4 regions of the Lysinibacillus sp. NPDC097195 genome follow, and region 2 is predicted to be linked to each of the others. Evidence: riboswitches for the same ligand, from Rfam matches in the RefSeq annotation. Region 2 holds a riboswitch; each other region holds the start of a gene.
The links. A riboswitch is a leader RNA that binds a small molecule or an ion and turns the genes downstream of it on or off. The one in region 2 is predicted to bind S-adenosylmethionine.

Region 1: linked by a shared signal. The riboswitch ahead of metK (methionine adenosyltransferase) and the one ahead of ACIQXI_RS16330 (O-acetylhomoserine aminocarboxypropyltransferase/cysteine synthase family protein) in region 2 are both predicted to bind S-adenosylmethionine.
Region 3: linked by a shared signal. The riboswitch ahead of ACIQXI_RS21145 (bifunctional homocysteine S-methyltransferase/methylenetetrahydrofolate reductase) and the one ahead of ACIQXI_RS16330 (O-acetylhomoserine aminocarboxypropyltransferase/cysteine synthase family protein) in region 2 are both predicted to bind S-adenosylmethionine.
Region 4: linked by a shared signal. The riboswitch ahead of ACIQXI_RS14735 (methionine ABC transporter ATP-binding protein) and the one ahead of ACIQXI_RS16330 (O-acetylhomoserine aminocarboxypropyltransferase/cysteine synthase family protein) in region 2 are both predicted to bind S-adenosylmethionine.

Annotation. Positions count from the first base shown of each region.
Region 1 is NZ_JBIWDP010000001.1:19,246-24,809, reverse strand. It holds gene ACIQXI_RS00160 (alanine/glycine:cation symporter family protein) at 1-108, opposite strand, end outside; gene ACIQXI_RS00155 (alpha/beta hydrolase) at 238-1,044, opposite strand; gene ACIQXI_RS00150 (gamma carbonic anhydrase) at 1,180-1,692, shown strand; gene metK (methionine adenosyltransferase) at 2,016-3,212, opposite strand; SAM riboswitch class I at 3,468-3,585, opposite strand; gene pckA (phosphoenolpyruvate carboxykinase (ATP)) at 3,787-5,373, shown strand; gene ACIQXI_RS00135 (alpha/beta hydrolase) at 5,467-5,564, shown strand, end outside.
Region 2 is NZ_JBIWDP010000003.1:224,741-230,304, reverse strand. It holds gene scpC (succinyl-CoA:acetate CoA-transferase ScpC) at 1-584, shown strand, start outside; gene ACIQXI_RS16335 (glycerol-3-phosphate acyltransferase) at 822-1,463, opposite strand; SAM riboswitch class I at 1,622-1,736, shown strand; gene ACIQXI_RS16330 (O-acetylhomoserine aminocarboxypropyltransferase/cysteine synthase family protein) at 1,851-3,152, shown strand; gene ACIQXI_RS16325 (hypothetical protein) at 3,501-3,887, shown strand; gene ACIQXI_RS16320 (homoserine dehydrogenase) at 4,308-5,294, shown strand; gene ACIQXI_RS16315 (MerR family transcriptional regulator) at 5,356-5,564, opposite strand, start outside.
Region 3 is NZ_JBIWDP010000009.1:44,721-50,284, reverse strand. It holds gene metH (methionine synthase) at 1-2,337, opposite strand, end outside; gene ACIQXI_RS21145 (bifunctional homocysteine S-methyltransferase/methylenetetrahydrofolate reductase) at 2,330-4,177, opposite strand; SAM riboswitch class I at 4,268-4,367, opposite strand; gene hemG (protoporphyrinogen oxidase) at 4,663-5,564, opposite strand, start outside.
Region 4 is NZ_JBIWDP010000002.1:252,534-258,097, forward strand. It holds gene ACIQXI_RS14705 (acetyl-CoA C-acetyltransferase) at 1-497, shown strand, start outside; gene ACIQXI_RS14710 (acyl-CoA dehydrogenase family protein) at 578-2,362, shown strand; gene ACIQXI_RS14715 (arsenate reductase family protein) at 2,643-2,996, shown strand; gene gcvH (glycine cleavage system protein GcvH) at 3,078-3,458, shown strand; gene ACIQXI_RS14725 (toprim domain-containing protein) at 3,674-4,015, shown strand; gene ACIQXI_RS14730 (thioredoxin family protein) at 4,030-4,341, shown strand; SAM riboswitch class I at 4,397-4,501, shown strand; gene ACIQXI_RS14735 (methionine ABC transporter ATP-binding protein) at 4,587-5,564, shown strand, end outside.

The DNA.
Region 1 (5,564 bases), on a different contig from region 2:
TTGCAGGAAACGTGTAATAATCGAAAAGAACAAACCAATTAATAAAATACCATAAATAAACCACGGTCCCCATAAAATACTGTTCAGAAAACTTACAATACTTTCCATTTTACCCCTCCCAAAATATGAATATTGTTACTTTAAGACATTATAGTATTACATTTTTCTGAAAATTACAACATTATTTTTAAGTTACTATACATCTTATTCAACAATATTTTTCGGGAGGGAAACATTCTATCGAATTATATATCCAATTCTACGCATCGCATTATTAACAAAATCTCTAATATAGAGAAAAATCTCTTCTCGCTCTACTTCATGGAAAAGATTATGGTAGCACTTCGCCCATTCTTTAAACTGAAATTCAGCAAATTCTTGCTGATGAAGCCAATTACGTGTTTGTCTCGTTTCAGTAATGCTATCCCTTTCACCAGTCATAATTAGCATCGGCGTATTCGGAAACTCAGCTTTCGGCATGATGGCCAAATTACGCATCATTTGTTGCAGTTCACGATACCACTTAACTGAAATTACCGACATAAAAGGAAACTCATCCTGCATTTCCTCTCGTCCCTCAATACTACGTGTTAATTTCTCAAACGTAATATCGTGTGTCATTTTAACGCTTGCTGTCAAAGCACTTAAGCTCGTTAATGCATTTGATAGTTTACCTGGTTGTAAATTCAAATGTAGCCACGGCGATGTTAAAACAATTCCTGCACACTCGTATTTTCTCTTATGCATCGTATGAAGTATTAACGTTGCTCCTAGTCCATGTCCTATTAAAAACACTGGCAAATCATATGAAAAAGCATTTTCAATTAAATGCCTTGTATATTTGTTGTATTCCTTAAAGTCCTCATCATGGACACGAGATAGTTTTGCATTTGCCCCATGATTCGGTAAATCCCCCATGACTACGTGGAAGCCTTCCATTCTGAGTTTTTCAATAAGCCATGCGTACCAACGGTGATTTTCATATGCACCGTGAACAATAGCAATCACAGCTTTCGCTTGTCCATCAGCTTCCCATTTCCACATTCACATAGTCCTCCTAAATAAATAGTTACACAATAATTATAACGAAATATGCTCGTTATTATAAAATTATATTTGCATAAAATTGCGTATTTGATACGATAATACTACATCAAAGTAAGAAAAGAGGCGATTAGCATGATTTATCCGTATAAAGACAAAACACCTTCTATCGATCCATCTGTTTTTATTGCTGACTTTGCAACCATTACTGGTGACGTAACAATTGGAGCCGAGACAACAATTTGGTTTAACACCGTGATTCGAGGCGATGTGTCTCCAACAATAATCGGTAAACGCGTAAGTATCCAAGACCTTTGTTGCCTACATCAAAGTCCAAAATTTCCATTAATAATCGAAGATGAAGTAACCGTTGGGCATCAAGTGACATTACATAGCTGTACAATTCGAAAAAATGCGTTAATCGGTATGGGATCAATCGTGTTAGATGGGGCAGAGATAGGAGAAGGTGCATTTATTGGTGCGGGTAGTCTTGTACCTCCAGGTAAAATTATTCCCCCTAATTGCTTAGCATTAGGACGTCCAGCTAAAGTTGTACGAGAATTAAATGCTGAAGATAAAGCAGATATGGAACGTATCGTCCGAGAATACGTAGAAAAAGGACAATATTACAAATCTCTTCAAAAATAATGGATACTAAAGTAGTGAGAACTGCCGATTTCGGTGTAAGTTGCTTGCATAACAAACACTGTTATATTGGAGATAAAATAAATTCGCGAATCCCTTCCAAGATAAAGCGCTAGCATGCTTAGCGTAAAAGGATAGACGCGAATTTTTTTTGCTATTCATTGCCTTAACACTGCGTCTTGATATTCCAAGCTCATTCATAAAAGTGCCTTTTAAAATCTGTGATAACCGCTCTGCTAAAAGCAAATAAAAAAGGGGCACTATAACAGCCCCTTTCAATAAAACATTTGCGCACGCTTTTCACAAAATGCTCTTTACAAAACAGCTTATAGACTAGCTTTTGCTCTTAATGCATCAGCCTTGTCCGTATTTTCCCAAGGTACATTTAAGTCAGTACGACCAAAGTGACCATAAGCCGCCGTTTGTTTGTAAATTGGGCGACGTAAATCAAGCATTTTAATAATGCCTGCTGGACGTAGATCAAATAGTTCGCGCACCCATTTTACGATGTCGCTTTCACTTACTTTACCAGTACCAAATGTATCAACAGCAATGGATACTGGTTGTGCTACACCAATTGCATAAGCAAGCTGTACTTCAGCACGTTCTGCTAAACCAGCAGCAACGATATTTTTCGCCACATAACGTGCTGCATAAGCAGCTGAACGGTCTACTTTTGTAGCGTCCTTACCTGAGAAGGCACCACCACCATGGCGCGCATAACCACCGTATGTATCCACGATGATTTTACGACCAGTTAGTCCAGCATCCCCTTTTGGACCACCAATAACAAAACGGCCAGTTGGGTTAATGAAATATTTCGTTTCAGCATCTAATAATTCATTAGGTACTACTGGTGCAATGACGAATGCTTTTAAATCTGCTTGAATTTGCTCTAGAGTTGCTTCTTCATCATGTTGCGTCGAAATAACAATTGTATCCACACGAACTGGAATGTTATTTTCATCATACTCGATTGTCACTTGTGTTTTACCATCTGGACGTAAATATGCTAATTCACCTGATTTACGTACTTCTGTTAAACGACGTGCTAATTTATGCGCTAAACTAATTGGTAAAGGCATTAATTCAGGTGTTTCATTACATGCGTAACCAAACATTAACCCTTGGTCACCTGCGCCAATTGCTTCGATATCTGCATCTGTCATTGAGCCTTCACGTGCTTCTAAAGCTTGGTCCACACCTTGAGCAATATCCGGTGATTGTTCACCAATTGCTACTAGTACTGCTAAGTTTTCAGCATCAAAGCCGTATTTGCCGCGTGTATAGCCGATTTCTGCTACAGTATCACGCACAATACCTTTAATATCTACATAAGTAGAAGTAGTAATTTCCCCTGCTACTAATACTAATCCAGTTGTGACAGTTGTTTCACACGCTACACGTGCATTTGGATCTTCCTTTAAAATAGCATCTAAAATTGCATCCGAAATTTGGTCACAAATTTTGTCTGGATGTCCTTCTGTTACGCTTTCTGATGTAAACAATCGACGGTTTGTCATTTAGTTTTCCTCCTATTACTCTTACAAATAACATTTGCGAAATGAATACGGTACTCATTACCCATGTCAAGTTCGCTCCTAAAGGATTGAACTTCCAAGCCGTTGTTGCTTTTAACATGAGGATTTCGAAAGATCCGTCATTATAATAAGGAAAGAATTGTATATACTTACCTTTACATTCATTATGAAAATAAAAAAAATCCTTTTCTCACGTACTGTACATGAGGAAAGGAATAATGACTTCATAACCTTTCACTCTTATCGTTCAAGGGTTATCCCCTTGCATCAGGTTGGCACCAGCGCATGTCGTGAATAGTTCATGCAGGTTGCCGGGTTTCACAGGGCCTGACCCTCCACCAGCTCGGGATAAGAGTATCCGTTCAATTTCCCATCTTACGTAAAAGGTCGAACGTTGTCAATTATTTTATGACATTTTGCAGAAAAGTATTCAAAACTCGAAAATAATTTTTGAATTAGTATAGATTATTAAGGCAATTGTGTTATACTATTTTTGAAATTAAGAAAAACTCCTTCATAACGAGGGAATATTATAAAAAAGGATGGTATTTAATCGATGAATTCAGTAGAAATTGCAAACGAACTGAAGGAATTATTAAACGGCGGGAACATTAACGTTCAACTTTCAGTACCACAATTAGCGGAAAAAGCTACATCTCGTGGTGAGGCTATGTTAACAGTAGATGGCGCAGTTCGTGCAGAAACTGGCAAATACACTGGTCGTTCACCTAAAGATAAATATACGGTAGAAGAAGAAAGCACAAAAGATCAAATTGACTGGGGAAAAGTAAACCAACCAATTTCTTCCGAAGTGTTTGATAACTTATATGTAAAAGTAGTTAAATACTTAAAAGAACGTGACGAATTATTCGTATTCAAAGGCTTTGCAGGTGCTGACAAAGATTCACAATTAAGCATCCAAGTAATCAATGAATATGCATGGCACAATCTTTTCGCCCATCAATTATTTATCCGTCCAACTAAAGAAGAATTAGCTTCTCATGTGGCTGACTTCACAGTTATCTCAGCTCCTAACTTTAAAGCTGATCCAGCTGTTGATGGTACAGCTTCTGAAACATTCATCATTGTATCACTTGAAAAGAAAATTATCTTAATCGGTGGCACTGAATACGCTGGTGAAATGAAAAAATCTATTTTCGGTATTATGAACTACCTATTACCTCAACAAGGCATCCTATCTATGCACTGTTCAGCAAACGTAGGTGAAGCTGGCGATGTGGCATTATTCTTCGGTTTATCAGGTACTGGTAAAACAACATTATCAGCTGATCCTGACCGTAAATTAATCGGTGATGATGAGCACGGCTGGTCAGACAATGGCGTATTCAACATTGAAGGCGGTTGCTATGCAAAAACAATCAACCTTTCTGCTGAAAAAGAACCAGAAATCTACAACGCAATCCGCTTCGGTTCTGTTCTAGAAAACGTAGCTGTAGATCCTGAAACACGAGTTTGTGACTACGATGATGGTTCATTAACAGAAAACACACGTGTTGCTTACCCAATTCAATTTATTGAAAATATCGTTGATCCATCTGTTGCAGGTCATCCAAAAACAATCATCTTCTTAACAGCGGATGCATTTGGCGTTTTACCTCCAATCAGTAAATTAACAAAAGAACAAGCAATGTATCACTTCCTAAGTGGTTTCACTTCGAAACTTGCAGGTACTGAACGTGGTGTAACAGAGCCAGAACCAGTATTCTCTACATGCTTCGGTTCTCCATTCCTTCCACTTCCAGCAACGGTTTATGCTGAAATGTTAGGGCAAAAAATCGACGAGCACGGCGCACAAGTATTCTTAGTAAACACTGGTTGGACTGGTGGCGAATACGGTACAGGTAGCCGTATGAAACTTTCATACACTCGTACAATGGTACGTGCTGCAATCGATGGCAAACTAAATAATGTGGAAACGACTCAAGATGCTGTATTCGGCTTACACATTCCGACAGCAGTTGAAGGTGTACCATCAGAAGTGCTAAACCCGCGCGATGCATGGGCAGACAAAGCCGCTTACGATGTGAAAGCTGCTGAACTTGCTGCTTTATTCAATGACAACTTCAAGAAATTCTCAAATGTTTCTGAAGCAATCACTAAACTTGGTGGTCCATTAAAATAATGTTGTGCCGAAGGGAACGATTTATTCGTTCCCTTTTTCTTTACCCCTCTTCTATAAAAATAACACTATTATAGATGGTTTAGGAGGATACATATGAACAAAAAATACAAAATATTAATAGGTGTCGTCATGTCATTAATCATCTTGTTTATTGGGGCTGGTTTTATTGCTGGCAATTATTTTTATAACCT
Region 2 (5,564 bases):
CTATTACCCTATCTGAAGAAGTAGGAAACCGCGTTTATGGGAATTTTGAAAAATATGCTGATAAATTAGTATTACGCCCACAGGAAATCTCTAACTATCCTGAAATTATCCGCCGACTCGGCTTAATTTCGGTCAATACAGCACTTGAATTGGATATTTACGGAAATGTCAATTCAACACATGTTTCAGGTACGAAGATGATGAACGGTATTGGTGGTTCTGGTGATTTTGCTCGTAATGCAAGATTAGGTATTTTTGTAACGAAATCGTATGCAAAAGGCGGCAAAATTTCGAGTATCGTGCCGATGGTTTCGCATGTAGACCATACTGAACACGATGTCGATATTATCGTCACAGAGCAAGGCGTTGCAGATTTACGAGGCTTAGCACCTAAAGAGCGTGTAGGCCGTATTATTGATAACTGTGCGCATCCAGATTATAAAGAACAGTTATGGGCGTACTTTAACGAAGCGAATGAAGCGACAGGTGGACATCATACACCACATATTTTAGAAAAAGCACTTTCTTGGCATGTGAATTTAGCGAAGAACGGTACAATGCTAGATCCATCGTTTGCTAAATAATATATTAAAAAGAGTTAGATTGAGTGCTATCAATCTAACTCTTTTTGTTATGCGTTTGTTGTCCACTACGGCGATGCTTTCCGCGGGCACATAGTAAGCCGCAACCCTCGCTAACGCGCAAGGTGTCTGCGCTTACGTTGCGTGCGTTCTAAGCTGGAGTCTACGTGGATTTTTACTGGAGGTCATAAATACATGCCTAGCATGGAAATTGTTTTAGTGCCTGGCACCCATCTTAATTCATAACGATTTTTTAAAGGCAGATGTTACTTTCGGTTCGGTACCATTGAGTAGCCTTTTGATATTTTCGATATGCAAGATGAGTGCTAAGCATAACAGTAGAATTGAAATAATAGTTGGGCCAATGCCAGGTATCCATAAATAGGTCGCCATACAAAAAGCAAGATAAAACTCAAGCACTCCAATGATTAAATAGTTTGTTAGTAAAGATAAAATAACAAATAATATAAGTGCAATTAACGCGACTTTCCAATCGACGGCAAGTAAAATGCCAATAATGGATGCTGTCCCTTTGCCACCTTTGAAGCCCATATGAAAAGGGAAATTATGACCTAAAATAACACTAGCAGCCATTGTATAAATTAAGAGCCACATTTGTATATCAGTATAGTTTGAGGCATGTGTGGCAAGGTAGTTGAGGGCACAGAGTACGGCAAGGACCCCTTTACCAATATCAATTACTGCTACTAAAACCCCGTATTTCCAGCCGAGCGATAGGGTTGCATTGGAGGCACCGGCATTGCCATGCCCAGCCTTTTTTAAATCTACACCTGATAAAAATTGTGCCACTTTAGAGCCATGAATGCAGCCAATTAAATAACCAATAACAATCATAATAAAAAATATCATGGCTTTTTCCATTAACAAATGCTCCTTTCAATTTATAAGTTTAATATAGTATATGTGCTCTTATTACGTAATGGAGCAGACAGAAGTTTCAGAAAAAAATAATTTTTACTGTTGACAGAAAAAAAGTCTATGTTTATACTGTGTAACAACGATGGAAATTGAATCACATACTCTTATCAAGAGCGGCGGAGGGAATAGGCCCTATGATGCCCGGCAACCAGTGAGTGACGAACTTGCTAAGGTGCTAATTCCTACAGATTCTTACTTGGATCTGGCAGATAAGGGGAGGAAAACTTGCAACCGCAACCCTCTTCTTAACTGAAGAGGGTTTTTGTTTTCTACACATAAATCCTCCTCATCTCCGGTACCATCGTCAAAACCACTAAGGAGGAAGAAAACATGTCGAATTTCAAACCAGAAACATTACTATTACACGGTGGTCAAGAGCCTGACCCAGTGACAGGTTCTCGAACAGTACCAGTGTATCGTTCAACAGCTTTCGTATTTAAAGACACTGCTCATGCGCAACGTCTTTTCGCATTAGAAGAAGCGGGTAATATTTATACACGTATTACAAACCCGACTGTAGATGTATTTGAAAAACGCGTCGCTTTATTAGAAGGTGGTACAGCAGCAGTAGCACTTTCATCAGGTGCAGCAGCAATCGCATTTTCTATTTTAAATCTTGCAGGAGCAGGGGATGAAATCGTAGCAGCAAGCTCTTTATACGGAGGCACATATAACTTATTAGCAAATACACTACCAAACTACGGTATTAAAACGATTTTCGTAGATGAAACGAATCCTGAAAATTTCCGTTCAGCAATCAATGAGAATACAAAAGCAGTGTTCGCTGAAATTTATGGCAACCCGAGTTTAAAAGTGCTGGATGTTGAAGCAGTAGCAACAATTGCGCATGACAATGGTTTGCCGTTAATAATTGATAGCACATTTGCTTCACCATACGGAGCAACACCAATCGATTTCGGTGCAGATATCGTTGTACATTCAGCAACAAAATGGATTGGCGGTCATGGTACCACGTTAGGTGGCATCGTTGTAGATGCTGGGAAATTTGATTGGACTCAGGGAAGATTCCCTGGTTTTACAGAGCCAGATGCGTCTTATCATGGTTTACGTTACGGAATTGATACTGCAGCGGCTGCATTTGCCACAAAACTGCGTGTACAATTACTTCGTGACTTTGGACCAACATTAAGTGCAGATGCTGCATTTAACTTATTGCAAGGTTTAGAAACGCTTCATTTGCGAATTCCTAAACACAATGAAAATGCGTTAGCAGTTGCAGAGTATTTACGTAACCACCCATCTGTGGAATATGTAAATTATAATGGATTAGAGGATTTTGCTTCCCATGATTTAGCGAAGAAATATTTAAAAAATGGCTTCGGTTCAGTGCTTACATTTGGCATTAAAGGTGGCCGTGAAGCAGGGCGTCAATTAATAGACAACGTAAAATTATTTTCACACGTTGCAAACGTTGGCGATGCCAAATCATTAATTATTCACCCGGCATCTACAACACATCAACAATTATCTGCAGAGGAACTTATCCAAACTGGCGTTTCCGAGTCGCTCATTCGCTTATCAATCGGACTAGAAGCAGTAGAGGATATTATTGCAGATTTAGAGCAAGCTATCGCACAAGTAACAACTACTGAACAAACAGTAGAAGCATAAAAATAGAAATGGATGGTGTCGTAGCGTTAACGTATTTTCTCATTCGAAATGCCTCATTTGGTAATGCGTATAACGTTGCAACATTACTCATAGCCTCATTCGGCTATTGCTTTCATTAATACCAAGTAATTTTATAAGTTTTATTGACTTAGTGAATACCATGTTATATACTAGGAATTAAGTTAAATGTTCGCTCGGCTACCAACCTCGAACAAAGTGAAACCGTGTAATACACAAACGAACAAACATTTGTTTTCATAAGTGCTCCCCCACTTTTGAATAAAGGGAGTAGCTACATAGCCAGTAGTTACTCCCACTTAAAAAACTGATCGAAAAGGAGTGTTAGAAATGGGAAATGTCTATTGTGCACAAAATATAACTGCATATTTTATTTATGAATTAAATGAAAGTCAGCATTTTGTGAACAACATGTCCATTCAAAACTTACTTTCGACAGTTGAAATGAAATGGCAACAAACTTTTGGACATAGTGCTTTCAATGAAATTATCTATGCTAAAGAAGAAGGATTTATAGTAAAAGAAGTTTTTGAAGAGTATAAAGCTCACGGTTCAGATCATATTGTTCTTCCGGCAACAGAGTATTATTTGCAATATGGATCTTTTCAATTAATTGAACGCACTTATGCAGTACCAAACTTTACAGAAGAAGAAGTAAAGTTAGTGCAGTCAGTTTTAGCACAATATCGAGAGCGCTTATTTTTACAGGCAAGTTAACCTTCCCTTATATTATTTAGCTCATTCTCTACTGCTATAGGGAATGAGTTTTTTTATTATGTTACGCTAGACTTGTTAAATTAATTGAGACTTTTTAAAACAGCCATTCTATAAGGACTATCTTCATACATATATAATAGAAGAAAGGCAATTCATTTTTAGCTAAAAGAATCGTCAATAATTGTTCAAAAATTATAGATTTATGAAAAAAACGTATAATAAAGGCAATGAAACCGATTTCTTTTGCACGCCTAGGGAAAACAAATGTCCATCCTAGAAAGATTTTTCTTGTGCAATGTATTTGTTTGCGTTACAATTTTCTTTAGATTTGAATTTTGAATTATTTGAATATGTGCATGTAGGCACAGACTTTATATAGATAGAAAACTGGAGAAAAGTACGTTGGAGGGAATAACTAGTATGGCAACTATAAAGGCAGCGATCTTAGGATTTGGAACTGTTGGTCAAGGGATTTACCATATATTAAATGAAAAACGTGAAGAACTAAAACATAAATTAGGCATTGAATTAGAAGTAGCAAAAATTTTAGTAACCGATGCTAGTCGAGAACGTGTTCCAGGTACAGCACATTTAATGACAACGAGTATGGATGAGGTGTTAGCGGAACCTGGTATGCAAGTAGTATTTGAAGCCATTGTCAATGAAGAACCAGCTTTCGGTTATTTAAAGCGTGCGGTGGAACATAAATGTCACGTTATTACAGCTAACAAGGTGATGTTTGCGAAACGTGGCTTAGAGTTGCAAGAGCTGGCAAAGGCTAATGGTGTATTCGTTGGCTTTGAAGCAACAACTGCAGGTGGTGTACCTGTGATTAAAACGATGAAAAATATTTTGCTTGTCAATGATGTGAGTCGTATTCAAGGCATTTTAAATGGTACATCCAATTATATTTTAACGAAAATGCGTGCACAGGGCTGGTCTTTTGAAAAAGCCCTTAAAGAGGCACAGAACTTAGGTTATGCAGAAGCAGATCCATATAATGATATATCTGGTCAAGATGCCTTTAAGAAGCTAATGATTTTAAGTGCATTAGCATTTGGTGAGCAGCCGGATTGGGCAGACGTTGAAGTCATTGGCATTGATTGTATTTCAGCAGAGCAGGTCAAGGAAGCATGTGAAAAAGGCTTGCGTTACCGCCATGTAGCTGAAGTGGAGAAATTAGCGAATGGCAAAGTAGTAGCAAAAGTCGGCCCACTATTAGTAGACAAAGAGCATCCGTTATATCCAGTCGATGATGTCAATAATGCCGTCGCGCTAGAAACCAATTATATTGGTACATTAACATTGGTAGGACCAGGTGCAGGTATGTATCCAACGGCAAGTGTGATGGTCGAGGATTACGCTGAGATTATCGGTAAACGTGCTGGCTTTGTAGTAAGTATTTAGTTCATTAGGTGCCAGGCACTCAAACAATTCAAAATTGTTTGAGTGCCTGGCACTTTGAAGTTTAGTCTTCGTCTTTCACGTCGATATCTTCAGGAATAGGTGTATTACGCCATATTTCTATTTCTTCTTTTATCCGTTCTAATTGTTCAAAATAGGTGCTAAATTGTCCGCTATTGATGAGTATTTGATCACCATCGTAAATTGAACGGATGCGTCCTTCGTAGACAAGTCGTCGAACTTGTTCCTCTGGCATGCCAAGTTCAATGGCTG
Region 3 (5,564 bases), on a different contig from region 2:
CTGCTGAGCAGATTTAACAAGTAAGCCCGACAAACCGATAAAATCAGGTTTTTCTTTACGTATAGCCTCGATTAACTGTGATGGCGTAACTTTAATACCTAAATCGACCACTTTATAGCCATTATTACTTAGAATAATATCTACAAGGTTTTTGCCAATATCATGCACATCGCCTTTTACCGTAGCCAGTACCATCTTCCCTTTACCAGCACTGTCCTCATTTTTCTCCATAAATTGCTCAAGATGAGCTACAGCTGCCTTCATAACACCTGCAGATTGTAATACTTCCGCTACGATCAGCTGATTGTCATTGAATAGACGGCCAACTTCCGCCATGCCTTCCATTAGTGGTCCATTAATAATATCAAGCGGCGCGTCAAAAATTTCACGAGCAGCATCCAAGTCTTCAATAAGCCCTTCTTTTGTACCTTCTAAAATATAGTAAGCTAGACGCCCTTCCACCGTTTTCGGAATATCCGCTTCTGTTTTTTCTTTCTTTTTATCACGATAAAAATCAGTAAATACTGCTAATGTTTCATCATTTGTATTAAATAATAGATCATTCGCTAGTTTAATTTCCTCTTCAGGAATTGATGCATAGCGCTCAAGCTTCTCTGTGTTCACAATTGCGTAATCTAAGCCAGCCTGTGTACAGTGGTATAAATAGACTGCATTTAATACTTCACGGCCAACTGGCGGTAAGCCGAACGAAATATTACTAACACCCAGCACGGTTAAAGTACGCGGCATTTTTTCTTTAATAAGACGAATGCCCTCAATCGTTTCAAGTGCTGAACCAATATATTGTTCATCTCCTGTACCAACAGGGAACATTAACGGGTCAAAAATAATATCCTCAGGTGCTAAGCCCCATTTTTCCGTTAACAGTTGATAAGAACGCTCGGCAATTTCCACCTTACGATGACGGTCTACTGCCATGCCTTTCTCATCAATAGTACCAACTACTAAAGAGCCACCATATTTTTTCACGAGTGGCATAACTGCATCAAAGCGCTCTTCTCCATCCTCTAGATTAATAGAGTTAATGATTGCTTTCCCTTGGGAAAATTTTAGTGCTTCTTCAATTACTTTTTCATCAGTAGAGTCAATTACGAGTGGGACCTTAACTTTTTTTACAACCTCCTGCATAAAGCCTCGCATATCAGCTAATTCATCACGATCAGGGTTCGCTAAGCAAATATCGATTACATGTGCTCCATTTTTCACTTGTGCGCGTGCAATTTCTGCCGCTTCCTCATATTTTCCGTCAACAATTAGATTTTTAAATTTACGAGAACCAATAACATTTGTTCGTTCCCCAATAAATAGTGGACGCATCGAATCATCATAAACTAATGGTTCAATACCCGATACGACATGACCATGCGTTGCTTCAGGTAATTGACGGGGCTTTTCATCCTTTAGTACTTCACGAATTGCTGCAATATGGGCCGGCGTCGTACCACAACAGCCTCCGACAATATTTAGCCAGCCTTTTTCGGCAAAGCCTTTTAATTTTTGAGATAAGGACTCTGGTGATTCATGGTAGCATCCTTCCTCATCAGGCAAACCAGCATTAGGATAACAGCTAATATAACCTGTAGAAAGCTCTGCTAATGACCGAATATGGTCTGTCATAAATTCTGGACCTGTCGCACAGTTTAAGCCAACTGACAGTGGCTTAATATGCTCGATTGATATGTAAAAAGCATCAATTGTTTGCCCTGCTAATGTTGTCCCCATTGGCTCAATCGTACCGGAAATCATCACTGGTAGCTCTTTGCCTGTTTCTTCAAAGGCACGTGAAACACCAAGCGTACCCGCTTTCACATTGAGCATATCCTGACTCGTTTCAAGAAGCAGTACATCTGAACCCGCTTCAATGAGCGCCTTTGCTTGCACATAAAAGTTCTCTTCCAGCTCATCAAATGTAATACCGCCAGTTACGGATAATGTTTTCGTCGTTGGCCCCATTGCCCCCGCTACAAAGCGAGGCCATTCTGGCGTAGAAACTTCGTCGACTACTTTACGCGCAATTTCCACTGCCCGTTTATTTATTTCTTCTGCCTTAGCCCCAAGATCGTATTCATTTAATACGAGTGGCGTACCGCCAAACGTATTTGTACAAATAATATCCGCTCCAGCATCTAAATATTTTCGGTGAATCTTTTCAAGCACATCCGGTCTAGTTAGTACAAGATTTTCGTTACAACCGTCGAGCTCTTCGCCACCAAAATCCTCTGCTGATAAGTTTTCATTTTGAAGCATTGTACCCATAGCGCCATCTAGAATTAAAATTCGTTTCTCCAGTTGCTCTTCAATCAAGTGCTTAGCCATCTATACTTACCCCTTTTTTCTGTTCATCCAATTGCTCAATATATTTCATTAACTCCAGCGTCATATCATAGCGTAAAAACGGTGTGATTAAATAAATTCCATTGAAATATTCTGCAGCTACTTCTACTAATTCTTTGGCAATTGCAATTCCTTCTAATGTTGAACGTTCTTTATCTTCGCCACATGCCTTCATACGCGATAGGGCATCGTCCGATAATTTAATACCTGGTACTTCATGGTGTAAAAATTCTGCGCTCTTATAGCTCGTTACTGGCATTATACCGATATAAATCGGTGTTTCTAAATGCTTTGTCGCTTCATAAATTTCGATGATTTTTTCTTTCGTATATACAGGTTGGGAAATAAAATAATCTGCGCCATGTTCGATTTTTTTCTCTAGGCGAGCTACTGCACGATCTAATACACGCACATTCGGGTTAAAGGCTGCCGCAACGGAAAAGTTTGCTTTTTTTCGAAGTGGCTTTCCTGAAAACGATATCCCTTCATTTAACTGCTTAATTAGTTGAATAAGCTCCATTGATGAAACATCATACACACTTGTCGCACCTGGGAAGTCGCCAACCTTTGTTGGATCGCCTGTAACCGCTAAAATATCATGTATGCCCAGCGCATTTAACCCCATTAAGTGTGACTGCAATCCAATTAAATTGCGGTCACGACACGTAATATGCGTTAACGGTCGGACACCGTGCGTTTCCTTCAACAATGCTCCCATCGCCACATTACTAATGCGCGGAGATGCTAGCGAATTATCTGCCATCATCACGACATCTGCACCGGCCTCATATAATTTTTTGGCACCTTGAATAAAGCCATCAATTTCTAAATGTCTTGGTGTGTCTAACTCCACGATAACCGAGCGCTCACGTTTCACCTTTTCGTGCAACGGTTCATATGTTGCAGGTTCTGCTTCGCGTACAACTTCAACTTTTTCGGGCTTTGTATACTTTTCTTCAACAGGTGTTAACTCTTCTAAATATTTTTTTGCCGCTGCTATGTGCTTTGGTGTCGTACCACAGCAACCGCCGATTAATCGCACACCTTGGTCACGTAATGCTACCGCTGCTCGACCAAAGTAATCTGCTTCTGACTCATAAACGACACGCCCATCCTCTAAATCTAGCAATGAGGCATTAGGATATGCGGACATAAACGCTTTGTCAGGTAGCTCAACACCCTCAAATGCTTGAATTGTATGGTGTGGGCCTAAACGACAATTGACGCCTACCACATCTGCACCCAATGCTTCTAGCTCATGTAATGCTTGATTTAACGCCATACCATTTTGCAAGACACCTGGTTCATGCATCGATACTTGAGCAATGATAGGTAGTTCTGTTTTCGCACGTAACATTGTTAACGTTGCACTTAGTTCTTCGAAATCATAATACGTTTCTAGTAAAAGACCATCAGGATTTCCTGCCAGTAACACAGTCGCTTGCTGTTCAACAGTCGCCAAGATTTCCTCTAAAGTTGCATCACTTTTACGAATACCACGGATGCCACCAATTGTACCTAAGACAAATTGTCCGCCCTCGGCTGCAGCACGTTTTGCAATTGTAATAGCGGCCTCATTAAACTGCTGAACACGCGATTCTAAACCGTAGCGCGCTAATTTAATCGCATTGGCTCCATATGTATTGGTTTGAATCACATCTGCACCCGCTGCGATATATTCTCTATGAATTTTTTCGATTAATTCTGGTCTCTGCACATTCATTTCTTCATGGCAATACTCCAAGCCATAGCCATATAATACAGTACCAATGGCCCCATCAGCTGTTAACACATGCGTTTTTAATTTTTCTAGCAATCCCATAAAACGTAGCCCTCTCTTTCGTTATACGCAAAATATAAAAAGCCTTCTTTTTACATAAAGAAGGCTTTAACGAATCGTAATTGTTGTTCCTTCTCATCTTCGACCAGTGTGGTCTTCTGGATTTAGCACCTGACATACGTTGGTTGCTGAAGCGTCATCGGGCCAGTCCCTCAGCTTCTCTTGATAAGAATTTAGTATGAATTTTTCAAATAATTAAAAGAATCATATCGTTTACAGACGATAGAGTCAAGACTATTTCACTTAACAAAGGATATTTCTTCAGAAAATTAACTTATTTCAGCTTTATTTCACCTGTGTATGGATTTCATCATGACCTTGTCTTCATTTCACTATAGGTGCAACTTTTTAAGTCTGGGTACTAGTAAGCTATCGCTCCAGGTTGTGCTTTCCGCGGGCAAGCTCAGTCCAGGGCCTCGGATTGCTTGCTGATCCCGCTGGAATCGCAACATTTTGGGATAATTTAATTATCGTAGTTTTTTTGCAAGCGCTTCGCCTACTTGTTTACCATTCTGTATGCAAGCACCAATGCCTACACCGAAATAGGAACATCCAGCTATCGATAAATTTGGATACTTTTCTGCCAGTTCGACAGTTAAACCTTTTAATGCCTCATGATGTGCTAAATCATATTTTGGCATTTGATCAATCCATTTTGCTACATTTACGACAGTTGGTTGTTCATCAATGCCTAAACTTTTCTTCACATCGTCTAACGCGACAGCTGCTAATTCTTCATCAGTCATTAAGCGTAATTTTTCATACGCGGGATTAATGCTCTTATAAAAGAGTCGTACAAGCAACTTATTATTAGCAGATGTATGCTTCCATTTGCGACTTGTCCACGTTGCAGCATTGCATTGGACATTCGAATTATGTGACACAATAAAGCCAGTTCCATCTGCCGGCAACACTGCATCTGGCACATCAAAACCGAGGTAAATTGTGATCGCAGAAGCTGTAGTAAATTCATTGAAATAATGATCCAACGATGGGTCCTGTAATAAGCTTTGCACCGCTTCATTAGGTAACGCTAATACAACATGCTCTGCCTCCAACTTCCTACCGTTTGCCAAGGTAATTGCATATTGCCCCTCATGTCTCTTTACACTTGTTGTTGCTACGCCTTTAATAATTTCTACTTCTGTTAATGTAGCTTCAAGACGCTCGATTAGTGAGGATAAGCCTTTTTTAAATGAAATAAATTTTTTATTGGAAGCTTTCATAAATTGTTCGCGATTTGCGTCAAAGCCCTTAATAATACTGCCGTATTCATTTTTATAATCGATTAAGTAAGGCAAAGTCGAAGCAATGGATAGTTGATGAAGATCACCAGAATATACCCCTGCCAGTACAGGTGCAATTTGAT
Region 4 (5,564 bases), on a different contig from region 2:
TAGCGAAACTTCGCCCTGCTTTCCATGTAAAAGGGAGTGTTACAGCAGGGAATGCTTCGCAAACTTCTGATGGCGCAGCAGCTGTTCTTGTCATGGATCGTGCGGAAGCAGAAAAGCTAGGTATGACACCGATGGCGAAGTTTTTAGGCTTTGCAGTTGGCGGCGTTCCACCGGAAGTGATGGGCATCGGCCCAATCGTAGCTGTACCAAAAGCGCTTGAAATTGCCGGTTTATCCATTCAGGACATTGATTTGTGGGAAATTAACGAAGCGTTTGCCTCACAGTCATTACAAGTAGTGCGTCATCTAGGCATTGACCAAGAGAAAGTGAACGTCAATGGTGGTGCTATTGCTTTAGGACACCCGCTTGGCGCAACTGGTGCCATTTTAACATTAAAGCTAATTCATGAGTTAAAGCGTCAAGGCAAAAAATATGGTGTTGTCACAATGTGTATCGGCGGCGGTATGGGCGCTGCTGGCGTATTTGAAATTTTATAAGTTGTAGGTATTGTTTTGAAAATTGTGAATTATACGAATTGCGTGAGTGCCTGGCACCGTAAAATAAGGAGGAATTGGATATGACAGAAAAAACAACAGATTTCATTAAAGGCGGCGGATTTATTATTGAGGACGTGGCTTTAGACCGCGTATTTACTCCAGAAGATTTTACAGATGAGCATAAAATGATTGCCAAAACAACGGAAGAGTATGTGGCAAATGAAGTATTACCTGTCGTTGAAAATTTAGAGCATCATGAGTTTGAGCATTCAGTACGTCTACTAAAAAGCGCAGGAGAGCTTGGCTTGTTAGCGGCAGATGTACCGGAAGAATATCAAGGTCTTGGATTAGATAAAGTATCATCTGCGTTAATCGCAGAGAAAATGTCTGTGGCTGGTGGCTTCTCGATTACACATGGTGCACATGTTGGAATCGGTTCATTACCGATTGTGCTTTTCGGGAACGATGACCAAAAGCAAAAGTATTTACCAAAGCTAGCTTCAGGTGAATTGATTGCTGCTTATGCATTAACAGAGCCAGGTTCAGGTTCAGATGCACTAGGTGCTAAAACAACAGCCAAGCTTAATGCAGCCGGTACGCATTATGTATTAAACGGTGAAAAACAATGGATTACGAACGCTGGATTTGCGGATGTCTTTGTAGTATACGCAAAAATCGATGGCGATAAATTCTCAGCATTTATCGTTGAACGTGCGTACAATGGGGTTTCTGTTGGGCCTGAAGAAAAGAAAATGGGTATTAAATCTTCATCCACTCGTACATTAGTGCTTGAGGATGCAGAAGTCCCTGTTGAAAATCTTCTAGGTGAAGTAGGACGTGGGCACGTCATTGCCTTTAACATTTTAAATATCGGTCGCTATAAATTAGGTGTAGGAACAATCGGTGGTTCTAAGCGTGCATTAGAACTAGCCATTCAATATACGAACCAACGTCAACAATTTAAAACAAAGCTTTCTGATTTCAACTTAACGAAAGAAAAACTTTCAACAATGGCGTCTCAATTATATGCGTCTGAGTCGTTAAATTACCGTACAGTAGGTTTATTCGAAGATCGTTTAAGCCAGCTAAGCCCTGAAGAACAAAAGCAAGGAAAAGTCATTGCCAATGCCATTGCTGAATATGCGATTGAATGTTCGATTGCAAAAGTGTTTGGGTCAGAAACTTTAGATTATATCGCGGATGAAGCGGTACAATTACATGGTGGCTATGGTTTTATGGCAGAATATGAAGTGGAACGTATTTATCGCGACTCCCGCATTAACCGTATTTTCGAAGGAACAAATGAAATTAACCGCATGATCGTGCCTGGCACATTTATGAAAAAAGCATTAAAAGGCGAATTGCCATTATTGCAAGTTGCACAGAACTTACAACAAGAGCTGCTTATGATGATGCCTGAAGAAGTAGGCACAGAGCCGCTAGCTCAAGAAAAATATCTTGTGAAAAACGCGAAGAAAATTGCTGTGTTAGCAGCAGGTATGGCAGCACAACGCTATGGAGCGAAGCTGGACCAAGAGCAAGAAGTGTTAGTGAATATCGCTAATATTGCCAACCAATTATTCGCTATGGAGTCTGCTGTGTTACGTACAGAAAAAGCGATTGCACGTGAAGGTGCGGAAAAATCGCAACAAAAACTACTTTACACACAAATTTTCTGCCAAGAAGCATTTGCAGAAATTGAAAAAGAAGCAAAGGATACAATTCTTGCTTCAGCAGATGGCGATGCTGCACGTATGACTTTATCTGCGCTACGTAAACTAACTCGCAACAATCCGTATAACCTAATAGCTAAAAAACGCGAAGCTTCCGTTAAACTAATCGAAGCCGAAAAATTCATCGTATAATATATTTTTTAACCTAGCTACTTGCTAAAAGTAGCTAGGTCTTTTGTTATGTATGAACCTATGTATGTGCCAGGCACTCAAACAATTCTGAATATTGCAGGACGGAATAGGAGCCGATATTGTGCGGTGTATCTATGGGAAAGTGCCTATGCAAAAGTGCCAGGCACTCACACAATTAGGTCCTCAAACAATTATAAAGCTACCTAAAAATTGTTTCATTTTGGCTCATGCTAGGGATGATGGTATACTACAGGAAATGATAGCAGAGGAGCCTACAAATATGATTCAATTAATCCATTATCCTAAATGTACAACTTGTAAAAAAGCTCAGAAGTGGTTAAACGACAATGGCGTTTCATACGAAGAGGTACACATCGTTGAACAAGCACCTACGAAAGAACAATTGAAGGCTATTTGGCAAGCGAGCGGACAGCCGCTAAAGAAGTTTTTTAACACATCTGGCATGAAATATCGTGAGCTTGGGTTGAAGGATAAACTGGCGGAAATGCCTGAAGATGAACAACTTGCATTACTTGCTTCTGACGGAATGTTGATTAAACGCCCAATTGTGACGGATGGAAAAAAAGTAACGTTAGGTTTTAAAGAAACAGAATTTGAACAAGCTTGGAATTAACTGCTTTTATCCTTGTTTTTATGAAAGAAGTATGGCACACTGAAAGTGAATATATTACATATTTATGGAGGGGTTTTTGGCATGAGCACACCTAAAGACTTACGTTACTCTGAAGAACACGAATGGGTAAAATTAGAAGATGGTAAAGTACGTATCGGTATTTCACATTTTGCACAATCAGAATTAGGAGATATCGTTTTCGTTGAGCTTCCACAAGTTGGCGACGAGATCAAAACAGATGATCCATTCGGAAGCGTAGAATCAGTTAAAACTGTATCAGAATTATACGCACCAATTTCAGGTACTGTAGTGGAAGTAAATGCAGACTTAGAAGATAGCCCAGAGTTCGTAAATGAATCACCATATGAAAAAGCATGGATGATCGTAGTCGAGCCTGCTGATGCATCAGAGATTGAAAACCTTATGACTGCAGAACAATACGAAGAATTAATTGCAGAATAAACAAGCCTATAATAGAAAAACGTCGGACAACATACCGGCGTTTTTTATTATATAATCGGTTCGTTTTATTCAGCTAGTAAACGATTTAAGTATTTAGAGAGCTAAATATTTTAGTGCCTAGCCGGTATAATGAATAGTAATATTGTCCAAATGGCAAAGCTGCAAACATGTAGGTCTTAGCATAGTAAGATAACTGTCTAAATGGGGGTGGCGTGATGTTCGAAGGGAAATGTTTAATCGTGGAAGGCCGTTCGGATAAGCTTCAAATTGAACCTATTTTGAGTGAAGATGTTACAATACTTTGTACGAATGGAACAATTGGTGTGCATCAGCTAGAAGAATTACTCGACCCATATGAGGGCTGTGAGCTATATACATTTTTTGACGCAGATGCATCTGGAGATAAACTCCGAGCATTAATGGACAGACATTATCCAGAGGCGGAGCATCTACGGACAATGCCTACTTATAAAGAAGTAGAAACAACACCGAGGAAAGTGCTTGCAACAATTTTATTGCGCGCGCATTTTTCCATCCATAATGAATATATTTTATAAGGTTGCGTGAAACAATGGAAGAATGGACAAAAGAGCAGTGGGAAACGGCTGTAAAGTCTGGTGAAAAAACTGCCTTTTATTTATATACACCGATGTGCGGAACATGTGCCGTCGCATCCAAAATGATGGATATTATTGACCAGTTATTGCCACAGCTTCAAATCGGCAAGGCAAATATTAATTTTTTAGAGCAAATCGCTTATGATTATCAAATCGAAAGTGTCCCTTGTTTACTCGTTAGTGATGGCGGTAAAGTGAGCGAAAAAGTGTATGCTTTTCAATCCGTACCATTTTTATACGAATTGTTAAAAAAATCAATTGACTGAACTTTGCTAGCGTGGTAAAGTAACAAATATATTAAAAAACATTAAATATATCGAACTCTTATAAAGAGTGGCGGAGGGAAGTGCCCTATGAAGCCCGGCAACCATCACGTATGTGAAAAGGTGCCAAATCACTCAAAGATTTATCTTTGAAAGATGAGAGAACGGTTTAGCGTATAAAAGTACGTGACCCCTTCTACTTGTCCATGAGTGAAGGGGTTTTTTATATAAGAAAAGGAGTATTCGCTATGATACAGCTGCAAAATATAACGAAGAAATACAAAACCGCAAATGGCGAATTAACTGCTGTCAAAGATGTCAATCTTACGATAAACAAAGGTGAAATTTTTGGCATTATCGGCTATAGTGGCGCTGGTAAAAGTACGATGATTCGTTTATTAAACGGTTTAGAAAAGCCAACAACAGGTACCGTGAAAGTTAACAACCAAGAATTTTCTTCTATTAGAGGTCAAAAGTTACGTGATGCCAGACAAAAAGTAAGTATGATTTTCCAACATTTTAACTTACTTTGGTCTAGAACTGTTGCAGAAAACATAGCCTTCCCGTTAGAAATTGCAGGGGTTGCAAAGAAAGAGCGAGAGGCACGCGTCAAAGAGCTTATTGCACTTGTTGGATTAGAAGGTCGTGACAAGGCGTATCCTTCACAGCTATCAGGTGGTCAAAAGCAACGTGTTGGGATAGCACGAGCGCTTGCTAATAATCCAGAAGTATTATTATGTGATGAAGCGACATCAGCACTGGATCCTGAAACAACGGATGCGATTCTTGATCTTCTGGTTGATATTAACGAGCGTTTAGGCTTAACTATTGTGTTAATTACCCATGAAATGCATGTTATCCGCAAAATTTGTCATCGTGTGGCGGTAATGGAAGCTGGGGAAATAGTAGAGCGCGGTGAAGTATTGCAGGTGTTCCAAGCTCCGCAGGCAGCCATTACGAAAAAATTCGTTTCTCAAATTACCGATAATAAGGAAACGCAGGAGACAGTGGCACAGCTAAGAATAAATTATCCGACAGGACAACTTGTGAAGCTTGTTTTTGTAGGTGAAAAAACAGAACAGCCGGTTATATCACATTTAGTGAAGCAGTTTGATGTAGAAATAAGTATTGTCCATGGCAATATTTCGCAAACGAAAAACGGCGCATATGGCACATTAATTGTGCAAATTGATGGCACAGAGGTAAATGTAGCTGCAGCTTTAAGT